DNA from 3 places in the Yersinia vastinensis genome. Region 2 is predicted to be linked to each of the others. Evidence: predicted binding sites of a transcription regulator. Region 2 holds the regulator's gene; each other region holds the start of a gene.

Region 1 (4,367 bases), 550 kb from region 2:
GCATGTTGGTCAGCTGCTTACCCGTCAAACAGTTTACAGTCAGGTCGTTAGAACGTGAGTGAATACCGATAATCTGGCCTTCATACACTTCTGTACCATGACCGATGAACAACTTGCCGCGGTCTTGCAGTTTGTACAATGCGAACGCAACCGCTTTACCCTGACCGTTAGAGATCAGTACGCCGTTCTGACGTTGGCCGATATCGCCTGGACGCACATCATCATAGTGACTGAATGTGGAGTACAACAGACCAGTACCAGAAGTCATGGTCATGAACTCAGTACGGAAGCCAATCAGGCCACGGCTTGGGATCATATAATCCAGACGAATACGACCTTTGCCGTCTGGAACCATGTCCTTCACGTCACCTTTACGCTCACCCATGGCTTGCATAACTGCGCCCTGGTGCTGCTCTTCGATATCCAGAGTTACGCTTTCAAATGGTTCTTGATTACGACCGTCGATAATACGGTTGATAACTTTAGGACGAGATACAGCCAGCTCGAAACCTTCACGGCGCATGTTTTCGATCAGAACCGACAGGTGAAGTTCACCACGGCCTGATACGCGGAATGCGTCAGCATCTTCAGTTTCTTCAACACGCAGTGCTACGTTATGAATCAGCTCTTTGTTCAGACGGTCAAGAATCTGACGTGAAGTCACATACTTACCTTCTTTACCACAGAACGGAGAGGTGTTAACGCAGAAATACATGGTCACGGTTGGTTCATCAACAGACAGTGCTGGCAATGCTTCAACAGCATTAACGTCACAGACAGTGTCAGAGATGTTCAACTCGCCCAGACCGGTGATAGCAACGATATCGCCCGCTTCAGCGACAGCAGCTTCGATACGCTCCAGGCCCATGTGGGTCAGAACCTTACCGACTTTACCGTTACGCGTTTTGCCTTCGCTATCAATGATAGTCACTTGCTGGTTTGGCTTAACTTTACCGCGTTTGATACGACCGATGCCGATAACACCAACATAGTTGTTGTAATCCAGCTGAGAAATTTGCATCTGGAACGGTGCTTCAAGCTCAACTTGTGGCGCAGACACATGGTCAACGATAGCTTGATACAGCGGAGTCATGTCTTCCGCCATATTGTTGTGGTCTTCGCCCGCAATACCCATTAATGCAGATGCATAAATGATAGGGAAGTCCAGTTGTTCATCAGTTGCATCTAAGTTTACGAACAGGTCGAATACCTGATCGACAACCCAGTCAGGACGTGCGCCCGGACGGTCAACTTTGTTGATTACCACGATAGGTTTCAGACCGTTAGCAAAGGCTTTCTTGGTCACGAAACGGGTCTGCGGCATTGGGCCATCCATTGCGTCGACGACCAGCAGCACAGAGTCAACCATAGACATTACGCGCTCAACCTCACCACCGAAATCGGCGTGTCCTGGGGTATCCACGATGTTGATGCGGTAGTCTTTCCAATTAATGGCGGTGTTTTTTGCGAGGATGGTTATCCCACGCTCTTTCTCCAAATCGTTGGAGTCCATTACACGTTCAGTTGCTTCAGTACGTTCACCGAAAGTACCAGATTGTTGTAGCAACTTATCAACCAGGGTAGTTTTCCCATGGTCAACGTGCGCAATAATGGCGATGTTACGCAGATTCTCGATCACAGCTTTTTTGCCTCAGGCATTTAGAAATAGCGCGCTATTGTACACGTATTAAGCGAGGGACTAAACAAGATCACAAACTTCTCTTATAAACAACCTAACGGCGGTTAGTTTGTGATCCCTTTCACGGTGCAAAAATAGCCTCTCGGCCCCTCTTTGCACCAATACGGTGCCCAACGGCGCAAATGAAGCACCAAAATAGTGCAATATAACTATCCTGGTGCATACTGAATATCAGCAGACCCCTATGATATGGCATAAACGGGGGATTTGGAAAGTTGGCATAGATTTCGCAATGTATTTTAGCATGAATCGCCAGTACGAATAACCGTACGAAATAAAAAGTCACAAGTTTACTGTTTTGAGTGATGCATCCTTGCAGGTAAAAGGTTTTTTTGAAGTTACAGGCTATTGAAACAAAAAGTTTTTACCGGCAAAAATGCCAGAACACCATAAACCTTAGCAATACACGGTAATCGTTCCACGACGACGACTATGACAAATCCGGGAGATATAAGTATGTCCGCTGAACATGTTTTGACGATGCTGAATGAGCACGAAGTGAAATTTGTTGATTTGCGCTTCACCGATACTAAAGGGAAAGAACAGCACATCACTATCCCTGCTCATCAGGTCAACGCTGACTTCTTCGAAGAAGGCAAAATGTTTGATGGCTCCTCGATTGGTGGCTGGAAAGGCATTAATGAATCCGACATGGTACTGATGCCAGACGCCAGCACCGCTGTTATGGATCCGTTCTTCGAAGATTCCACACTGATTATCCGTTGTGACATCCTTGAGCCAGGCACCATGCAAGGTTATGACCGCGACCCACGTTCTATCTCCAAACGTGCAGAAGACTTCCTGAAATCTTCTGGTATCGCCGATACCGTGCTGTTCGGGCCAGAACCAGAATTCTTCCTGTTCGATGACGTTCGTTTTGGTAGCAGCATCCGCGGTTCCCACGTCGCTATCGATGATATCGAAGGTGCATGGAACTCCAGCACCAAATACGAAGGCGGCAACAAAGGCCACCGTCCAGCAGTAAAAGGCGGCTACTTCCCGGTTCCTCCGGTCGATTCTTCACAGGATTTGCGTTCTACCATGTGTTTAACCATGGAAGAAATGGGTCTGGTTGTTGAAGCTCATCACCATGAAGTTGCTACTGCTGGCCAGAACGAAGTAGCAACCCGCTTCAATACCATGACCAAGAAAGCGGACGAAATTCAGATTTACAAATATGTCGTGCACAACGTAGCCCATGCATTTGGTAAAACGGCGACCTTTATGCCAAAACCAATGTTTGGTGACAACGGCTCAGGCATGCACTGCCATATGTCCTTGTCCAAAAATGGCACCAACCTGTTCGCTGGTGACAAATATGCTGGCCTGTCTGAAATGGCGCTGTTCTACATCGGCGGCATCATCAAACATGCAAAAGCCATTAACGCCTTGGCTAACCCAACGACTAACTCCTACAAGCGTTTGGTCCCAGGCTACGAAGCACCGGTCATGTTGGCTTACTCAGCACGTAACCGTTCAGCTTCAATCCGTATCCCTGTGGTTGCTAGCCCGAAAGCCCGCCGTATTGAAGCGCGCTTCCCGGATCCAGCGGCTAACCCGTACCTGTGCTTCGCAGCACTGCTGATGGCTGGCCTTGATGGCGTCATCAACAAAATTCACCCTGGTGATGCGATGGACAAAAACCTGTATGACCTGCCACCGGAAGAAGAAGCTGAAATTCCAAAAGTTGCAGGTTCTCTGGACGAAGCTCTGGCTGCACTGAGTGAAGACCGCGAGTTCTTGACCCGTGGTGGCGTGTTCACTGACGACGCAATTGATGCTTACATCGAACTGCGTAAAGAAGAGATGGACCGCATACGTATGACTCCGCACCCAGTTGAGTTTGAACTGTATTACAGCGTTTAGTTTTAGTTAGTCGTTTTTTTTGTTGCCGTGGAAACTTTTAGCCCATCTCACGATGGGCTTTTTTCTCCACCTTTCATTTTCGTCACATTCCTCTGGCTCAGTTGCGACTGAATCAATAGGATGTACCCACCGATGGGTATAAATGCACTAAGAGTGTGCAGGAGTCTGCATGATGGCAACAGGCACGCTGCCCGATGCTGGGCAGATCCTTAATTCTCTCATTAATAGCATTCTGCTATTGGATGACTCTCTGGCTATTCATTATGCCAATCCCGCTGCCCAGCAACTTCTGGCACAAAGTTCTCGTAAACTTTTTGGTACACCGCTTCCCGAATTATTAGGCTACTTTTCCCTGAATATTGCCCTTATGAGGGAAAGCCTAGAGTCAGGACAAGGTTTTACGGATAACGAAGTAACATTAGTCGTTGATGGTCGAGCACATATTTTATCGCTAACTGCACAGTCATTGCCGGACGGCTTTATATTGCTGGAAATGGCACCGATGGATAATCAGCGCCGGTTAAGTCAGGAACAATTGCAGCATGCACAACAAGTTGCCGCTCGTGATTTAGTGCGTGGATTAGCGCATGAGATTAAGAACCCGTTGGGCGGTTTACGCGGTGCGGCACAATTATTGTCAAAAGCGCTACCCGATCCAGCCCTGCTGGAATATACCAAAGTGATCATCGAGCAAGCTGACCGCTTACGTAATTTGGTTGACCGTTTATTAGGCCCTCAGCGGCCCGGTCAGCATGTTACACAAAGCATCCATCAGGTTGCTGAACGGGTTTGCCAGCTAGTT
Region 2 (4,367 bases):
GCGGGTCTGATAAATAAAGTTATGGACTTCAGTATGGCGATCAAGGAAGGAGATGACGGGCTTATCCAAACCTGTCATTGGACGTAATTTCGGGTCCCAGTGTGGGTTTGGCAAGAAGCGAACGTCAAATACATAATCTGCATCAATAGGAATGCCGTGTTTAAAGCCAAAGGATTCAAACACCATAGTCAACTCGCGCTCACGTTTACCCAGCAGACGGGTTCGCAGCATCTCCGCTAACTCATGCACTGACATTTCTGACGTATCAATAATCAGATCAGCCCGTGAGCGCAATGGCTCCAGTAGGGCACTTTCTTCATCAATGGCACTTTCTAATGACAGATTTTTGGTCGACAGTGGGTGCAGGCGACGGGTGTCACTATAGCGACGAATCAGGGTATTGCGATCAGCATCCAAAAACAGCAACTGTGGTGAAAAGCTCTCTGGCAGTTGAGTCATGGCATGTTCAAATACCTCAGGAGATTCAGGCATATTACGCACGTCAATGCTCACTGCGGCGGAGATATTCCTCTCGGCAAGTGTGCTTGCCAATTGCGGCAACAAAACCACAGGCAAGTTATCAACGCAATAAAAGCCCATATCTTCCAATGCGCGCAAAGCAACAGACTTCCCTGAACCGGAACGGCCGCTGACAATCATCAGCACCATGTGAGTGACTCCCCTATCTTATGTGCCCTGCGTACTTGAAGTGCAGGGTGTTAGCTGTGCTCTTTCACCCGAATCACTGACTTGAGTAAGCTCATCGGGACTCATTTGCTTGCTGCCTACCCGCGACTCCAATGACTTTGGGCAATATCCTGCATACTTGAAGTGCAGGGTGTTTCACGCGATTACGCTGTCTCTGGCGGTAATTCAGTCATTATTTGATAAAGCTCTTCATCACTTTGTGCTGCTCGTAGACGGCGACACACTGTTTTATCAGCTAATCTCTTGGCCACTAAAGATAAAGTGTGTAAGTGAGTTTTACATTGATCTGCTGGAACCAACAAGGCAAATAATAGGTCAACCGGTTGGTTATCAATCGCATCGAAAGCAATAGGTTGCTCCAGACGGATAAATACGCCCACAGCACGTAATGTATCTTCTTCCAACTTGCCATGAGGTATCGCGATACCACTGCCAATGCCAGTGCTGCCCATACGTTCGCGGGTTAATACAGCATCGAAAACGATCTGTGAGGGCAGGTTAAGCTGTTTGGCAGCTAACTCGCTGATAATTTCCAAAGCCCGTTTTTTACTTGAGCAATGTACGGAGCTTTTGGTGCACTCGATATTTAATACCGAGCTTAATTGCAATGCTGGATCGTTGATCATCTCATCTTTCACTTAAGCGCTGTTTTAGACCTGATGCCAGCGGGGAATTTCTCTCCACCGCTGGCTCAGGCTATGTAGCGAGTGTAGAACCTTTATTGGTGAATTTCAGCTACAAGGATTCTTAATGTTGTTTCAATTTATCTTTATGTTTGTTCAACTGGCGGGCCAGTTTATCAACCAAAATATCAATGGCAGCGTACATATCCTCCTGCTCTGAACTGGCGTGCAACTCGCCTCCATTCACATGTACCGTGGCTTCTGCAATTTGTTTTACTTTTTCGACACTTAAAACCACATACACTTGGTTAATTCGATCAAAATATTGCTCAAGTTTGGCAAATTTAGTGGTAACAAACTCGCGTAATGCTTCGGTTATTTCGACATGATGTCCGGTAATATTGAGCTGCATAGTGTCTTCCTTCTCAGTTCAGGTCAAACCAACTGTTTACGCTGATTCGACGGCGGGATGGATAACGACTCTCGGTACTTTGCGACAGTTCGCCGTGCCACCATAATGCCTTGTTCACATAATAGTGTGGTCAGCTTGCTGTCACTAAGTGGTTTGGCAGGGTTTTCTGCCGCAACCAATTTTTTCACCAGTGCACGAATGGCAGTAGAGGAAGCTTCACCTCCGCTTTCTGTGTTGACGTGACTGGAGAAGAAATATTTCAGCTCGAAAATACCCCGAGGACTGTGCAGGAACTTCTGCGTGGTCACGCGGGAAATTGTCGATTCATGCATATCCACGGCCTGAGCAATGTCTGCCAGTACCATAGGTTTCATAAATTCAGGCCCATTCTCAAAAAATGCGACTTGCTGCTCGACAATGCAACGCGCTACTTTCAGCAGCGTTTCATTACGGCTTTCAAGGCTTTTTATCAGCCATTTCGCCTCTTGCAGATTGCTACGGATAAACTGCCCATCGCTATCATTACGGGTGTTGCTGCCCATTGCTGCATATTGCTGATTAATTTTCAGGCGTGGAATGCTATCGGCATTCAGCTCGACCGTCCAGTGTCCTTTGTCTTTACGTACCAGAACATCCGGAATGACATACTCGGATTCCCCGGTATTGATAGATTGACCAGGGCGCGGGTCCAGTGACTGAATCAGGGCGATTGCTTCTTTAAGTGTATCTTCTTTTAGCCGACTTAAGCGGATCATCGTGCGGAAATCATGGTTACCCAGCAAGTCCAGATATTCACTGATAATTAAGCGTGCTTCGGCAAGATAAGGCGTGTCTTTGGTATATTGTGATAACTGAACCAGCAAACATTCACGTAGGTTACGAGCAGCAACACCAATAGGATCAAAGTGTTGTATCCGTTTAAGCACGGCTTCGACTTCATCCAGCGCAACGTTCTCATCCCCCATGCTTTCCAGAATATCTTCCAGTGGAACAGTGAGATAGCCGGTGTCATCCACCGCATCAACAATAGAGGTTGCTATCGCGGCATCTGTTTCGGAGAAAGGGGTTAAATCCACTTGCCACATCAGATAATCTTGCAGCGTTTGGGTGGTTTCCCCCTGATAGACCGGCAGTTCGTCATCACTGTAATCATTGCCCATACCTGATGGCGTACCTGCGGTGTAAATCTCATCCCAGGTGGCATCCAACGGCAACTCTTCCGGCATATCTTTTTGTTCTAGCGCCTCGCGAGTATCAAGCGATTCACTGTCTAACGTTTCTTTAGCATCTATTTCTTCATGAAGATCAGTCTGCTCAAGCAGGGGGTTGCTCTCCAGCGCTAACTGAATCTCCTGTTGGAGTTCAAGTGTAGAGAGCTGCAGCAAGCGAATTGCCTGCTGTAGCTGCGGAGTCATTGCCAGTTGTTGGCTGAACTTGAGTTGCAAACCTTGCTTCATAATACGGTATCAATTTTCCTTAATGGATGACGAAACGTCTTTCGAGTGAAAATTAGAGCCGGAACTCTTCACCCAAATAAACACGTTTAACTTGTTCGTCAGCCAAAATTTCCTGTGGTGTGCCGTGAGCAATTAGATGCCCTTGGCTTACAATATAAGCCCGTTCACAAACGTCTAGTGTTTCACGCACGTTATGATCGGTAATCAGGACGCCGAGCCCGCTGTCACGCAGATGCTCAATAATTTTTTTAATATCAATAACAGAGATCGGATCAACCCCGGCAAAAGGCTCATCCAACAAGATAAATTTAGGATTTGCCGCCAGCGCACGGGCGATTTCTACACGGCGACGTTCACCACCGGAAAGCGACTGGCCTAGACTGTCACGTAAATGAGTAATATGGAACTCTTCCATTAACTCTTCTGCGCGCTCTTGGCGTTGCTCAGACGAAAGGTCTTTACGGATTTCCAGTACCGCCATCAGATTGTTAAACACACTCAGACGGCGGAAGATAGAGGCTTCTTGCGGCAAGTAACCAATCCCGCGCAGGGCGCGTTCATGCAGTGGCAAGAGGCTGATATCTTCCTCATCAATCACAATACGCCCGGCGTCACGTTGGACAATGCCGACGACCATATAAAAAGTGGTGGTTTTACCCGCACCATTCGGCCCAAGCAGGCCGACAATTTCACCGGACTTCACTTTCAGGCTAACGTCTTCGACCACTTTACGGCCTTTGTACGCCTTAGCCAGTTTTTCTGCGATTAATGTTGCCATAAATGATTACTTACTCTTTTTTTGGCCTGATGCTGCTGGCCCTTTGTCTTGTAATTGGGACGGTAATAGCACGGTTGTGACGCGGTTGCCTTTATTACTGAAGGCTTCCATCTGCTGTTTTTTCACCAGATAAGTGATGCGATCACCTTTAATATTGCTATCAAGCTGCTCCAGATAAGCATCACCGGTCAAGATGACCAGATCGTTAGCGACTTCGTAACGCAGCTTCTGGCCGTGGCCTTTGACAGGTTTACCGCTATCTTGCATCTGATAGAAGGTGACGGGGTTACCGAAACCTTCGATGACCATTTTGTTTTGATCCCCTCCGGGGCGAGTCACCACAACTTTATCAGCTTTAATCTCAATGGTGCCTTGCTTGATAACCACAT
Region 3 (4,367 bases), 1.7 Mb from region 2:
TGGCAGTCTTCATGCTGTGGGTAGCGGCGGCGGCAGAGGTTAGTGGCCCCTTGCTTATTAGTTATTTTATCGACCATGTGGTTGCCAAAGGCACGTTGCCTCTGGGGTTGGTCAGTGGGTTGGCGTTGGCTTATTTGCTGCTGCAATTACTGGCTGCATCATTGCACTATTTTCAGGCATTGCTATTTAACCGAGCGGCAGTCGGCGTGGTTCAACGGTTGCGTATTGAAGTGATGGATGCCGCTTTGCGCCAGCCTCTGAGTGCTTTTGATACTCAACCGGTAGGGCAATTAATATCTCGCGTAACGAATGACACCGAAGTGATAAAAGATTTGTATGTGATGGTGGTGTCAACGGTGCTGAAAAGTGCAGCATTAATCGGTGCGATGCTGGTAGCTATGTTCAGCTTGGATTGGCGCATGGCGTTGATTTCGATTTGTATTTTCCCTGCGGTGCTGGTGGTTATGGCGATTTATCAGCGCTATAGCACGCCTGTTGTGCGCCGGGTTCGGGCTTATTTAGCGGATATTAATGACGGCTTTAATGAAGTTATTAACGGCATGGGTGTTATTCAACAGTTCCGCCAGCAAGCCCGTTTTGGGGAGCGTATGGAGTCTGTCAGTCGCGCGCATTATGTTGCGCGTATGCAGACGCTGCGTTTAGAAGGTTTTCTCTTGCGCCCGCTACTGAGCTTATTCTCCGCCATGGTGCTCTGCGGCTTGTTACTCCTGTTCGGCTTCAGCCCAGAAGGTTCCGTGGGGGTTGGGGTGCTGTATGCGTTCATTAACTATCTGGGGCGCTTGAACGAACCATTGATTGAGCTGACATCTCAACAATCCATCATGCAGCAGGCTGTGGTGGCAGGGGAGCGTATTTTCGAGCTGATGGATCGCACCCAGCAAGGTTATGGTACGGATGACAATCCACTGACCAGTGGTCGTATTCAAGTGAATAACGTTAGTTTTGCTTACCGTAGCGATAAAATGGTGCTGCAAAATATCTCCCTTGATGTGCCTTCTCGTGGTTTTGTTGCTTTAGTCGGGCATACGGGCAGTGGTAAAAGCACCTTGGCTAACTTGTTGATGGGCTACTATCCCGTGCAGAAAGGTGAGATTTTGCTTGATGGCCGGCCTCTATCGACATTATCACATCAAACCTTGCGCCAAGGTGTAGCTATGGTGCAGCAAGACCCCGTGGTTTTGGCAGACTCGTTTTATGCCAATGTGGCCTTAGGTCGTGATATCAGTGAACAGCAAGTGTGGGATGCTCTGGAAACGGTGCAATTGGCTGCCTTGGTCCGTGCCTTGCCTGATGGGTTGCACAGTCTGCTTGGTGAGCAGGGCAACACTTTGTCTGTTGGGCAAAAACAATTACTCGCGATGGCTCGGGTGTTGGTGCAGGCACCACAAATTCTGATTTTGGATGAAGCAACAGCGAATATTGATTCTGGCACAGAGCAGGCGATTCAGCGGGCATTACAACTTATTCGGAAAAATACCACACTGGTAGTGATCGCACACCGCCTCTCAACCATTGTTGATGCAGATACTATTTTGGTATTGCACCGCGGTGTTGCTGTTGAGCAAGGGACACATCAAGCGCTATTAGCGGCTCACGGGCGCTATTATCAAATGTATCAGTTGCAATTAGTCAGTGAAGATTTAGCCGCCATTGATCAGGTGGAAACCGCAGCAAGTTAAGCAAGAGTCTGCGGAGTTGCTGGCTCCGCAGATTTTTTCAGTCAATATCTCCTAATTTCTTCAGCCCATAGCCCCGTAAACGCCCATCTACTATGAATTCCGCACCATAATCTGGCAGCGTAATCCTGAGCTAAAGGCGGAGTGCACTTCCGTGACGCGCATCGCACTATTATGGTGCACAAAAACTAGTCAATCTGCTTGATTCCTTCAGGCTGTCACTAAGCTGACTATCTCAACCTCCCTGTGTTCGCCCTTTCTGCATTAAATTCTCGTGACTGATATTTATGGCATAGCCTTTGCTTTATCTGTTTCGTGGCAGACATGAATTCGACTTAATTCGAGAAGGGGCAAATATGAAGCTGGTTACCGTGGTGATCAAACCATTTAAGCTGGAGGATGTGCGTGAAGCCTTGTCCTCTGTGGGTATTCAGGGGCTGACCGTCACCGAAGTAAAAGGATTTGGTCGCCAGAAAGGGCACGCCGAACTTTATCGAGGGGCTGAATACAGCGTTAATTTCTTACCCAAAGTGAAAATTGATATCGCTATTGCGGATGATCAATTGGATGAAGTTATTGATGTGATCAGTAAGGCGGCCTACACCGGCAAAATTGGTGATGGCAAAATTTTCGTTGCTGAATTGCAACGTGTTATTCGCATTCGTACCGGCGAAACAGACGAAGCAGCACTGTAATTTGCAGGCTCAAATTTAGTGAATAGGGATGGGTTGATGATGAAAAAACTTTTATCCGTGTTGGGCCTGAGTTCGGTAGCGATGCTGCCCTCTTTGGCAATGGCCGCAGCACCGGCTGTAGCTGACAAAGCCGATAACGCTTTTATGATGATTTGTACCGCTTTAGTGCTGTTTATGACTGTGCCCGGTATTGCCCTGTTCTATGGTGGCCTGCTGCGTTCTAAGAACGTGTTATCCATGATGACTCAGGTCATGGTCAGTTTTGCGCTGATTTGTGTGCTGTGGGTGCTGTATGGTTACAGCTTGGCGTTCAGTACCGGTAATGCATTCTTTGGCAGTTTCGATATGGCGATGCTTAAAGGGATTGAGCTGACAAGCTTGAGCGGCACGTTCTATCAATATATCCATGTGGTTTTCCAGGCTTCATTTGCCTGTATCACGGTGGCATTGGTTGTGGGTTCATTCGCTGAACGTATTCGCTTCTCCGCCGTATTAATCTTTGCGGTGCTGTGGTTCACCTTCTCATACCTGCCAATGGCGCACATGGTATGGGGCGGCGGTTTCCTGGCAATGGACGGCGCACTGGACTTTGCGGGTGGGACCGTGGTGCATATTAATGCCGCGATTGCAGGTCTGGTTGGCGCTTACTTGTTGGGTAAACGTGCCGGTTTTGGTAAAGAGGCCTTCAAACCGCACAACTTACCGATGGTCTTCACTGGGACCGCTATCCTGTATATCGGCTGGTTTGGTTTCAATGCTGGCTCCGCTAGCGCGGCTAACGAGATTGCGGCACTTGCCTTCTTAAATACTGTCGTGGCAACCGCGGGTGCCATCCTCTCTTGGGTCTTTGCTGAGTGGATTTTGCGTGGCAAACCGTCACTGTTAGGTGCATGCTCTGGTTGTATCGCGGGTCTGGTAGCGATTACTCCTGCGGCAGGGACTGTCGGAGTGGGGGGCGCATTGATTATCGGCTTGATTGGCGGGGTTGCAGGTCTGTGGGGTGTGGTACTGCTGAAAAAATGGCTGCGGGTGGATGACACCTGTGACGTGTTTGGCGTCCACGGTGTGTGTGGGATTGTCGGTTGTATTCTGACCGGTGTCTTCACCTCTGCTTCACTCGGCGGTACAGGCTATGCCGCCGGCGTCACAATGGGGCATCAAGTTGGTGTTCAGTTGTTCAGCGTCGGGGTCTGTTTAGTCTGGTCGGGTGTTGTTGCTTTCGTTGCTTACAAAATTGCTGACTTGGTGGTCGGATTGCGAGTACCGGAAGAGCAAGAACGCGAAGGTCTGGATGTTAACAGCCACGGCGAAAATGCATACAACCAGTAATGGCTGGCAAGTTAGAAAATAATAATTAATGATGATGGTAACAGGGGCGATGGAAACATCGCCCCTGAACTTTTCAAGGAACTAACGGTGTAAACGAATAACCCCTTCCTGAACCGTTGAGGCGACCAACACGCCTTCGCGAGTATAGATTTGCCCACGAACAAAACCGCGAGCGCCTGAAGTTGAGGTACTCTCCACGGCATACAACAGCCACTCATCCATACGGAATGGCCGGTGGAACCACATTGAATGGTCTATCGTGGCAATTTGCACACCCGGTTCTAGGAAACCAATACCGTGCGGTTGTAAAGCGGTCAGTAGAAAATTGAAATCAGAGGCATAACCCAGCAAATACTGATGAATTCGTAAGTCATCTGGCATTTTTCCATTGGCGCGGAACCAGACATAGCGATGGGGTTCATCAACTGAGCCTTGCAGGGGATTGTGGAATTTCACAGGCCGCATTTCTATCGGCTGAGGACCAATGAACTTTTCTCGTACTTTTTCGGGGATTAGATGGGCAAATTGACGAGCGATATCCGTTTCAGACATTAATCCCTCCGGCGGAGGAACATCTGGCATGGTATTTTGGTGCTCAAGACCTTCTTCCTGACCTTGGAAAGATGCTGTCATATAGAAGATAGGT

The links. Region 2 encodes sigma-54, which starts transcription at its own class of promoters, with help from an activator protein. Its sites were predicted from a motif close to GTTGGCACANNTTTCGCTNT; they were not measured.
Region 1: glnA (glutamate--ammonia ligase) is a predicted target of sigma-54. The motif match lies at 1,914-1,933, and genes of this name have one in related genera.
Region 3: glnK (P-II family nitrogen regulator) is a predicted target of sigma-54. The motif match lies at 1,984-2,003, and genes of this name have one in related genera.

Annotation. Positions count from the first base shown of each region.
Region 1 covers NZ_CP173260.1:4,668,379-4,672,745, forward strand. The annotation lists gene typA (ribosome-dependent GTPase TypA) at 1-1,639, opposite strand, end outside; gene glnA (glutamate--ammonia ligase) at 2,156-3,565, shown strand; gene glnL (nitrogen regulation protein NR(II)) at 3,738-4,367, shown strand, end outside.
Region 2 covers NZ_CP173260.1:469,517-473,883, forward strand. The annotation lists gene rapZ (RNase adapter RapZ) at 1-669, opposite strand, end outside; gene ptsN (PTS IIA-like nitrogen regulatory protein PtsN) at 852-1,334, opposite strand; gene hpf (ribosome hibernation promoting factor) at 1,456-1,743, opposite strand; gene rpoN (RNA polymerase factor sigma-54) at 1,767-3,200, opposite strand; gene lptB (LPS export ABC transporter ATP-binding protein) at 3,253-3,978, opposite strand; gene lptA (lipopolysaccharide ABC transporter substrate-binding protein LptA) at 3,985-4,367, opposite strand, start outside.
Region 3 covers NZ_CP173260.1:3,488,084-3,492,450, reverse strand. The annotation lists gene ACIOG0_RS16295 (SmdB family multidrug efflux ABC transporter permease/ATP-binding protein) at 1-1,700, shown strand, start outside; gene glnK (P-II family nitrogen regulator) at 2,054-2,392, shown strand; gene amtB (ammonium transporter AmtB) at 2,432-3,721, shown strand; gene tesB (acyl-CoA thioesterase II) at 3,803-4,367, opposite strand, start outside.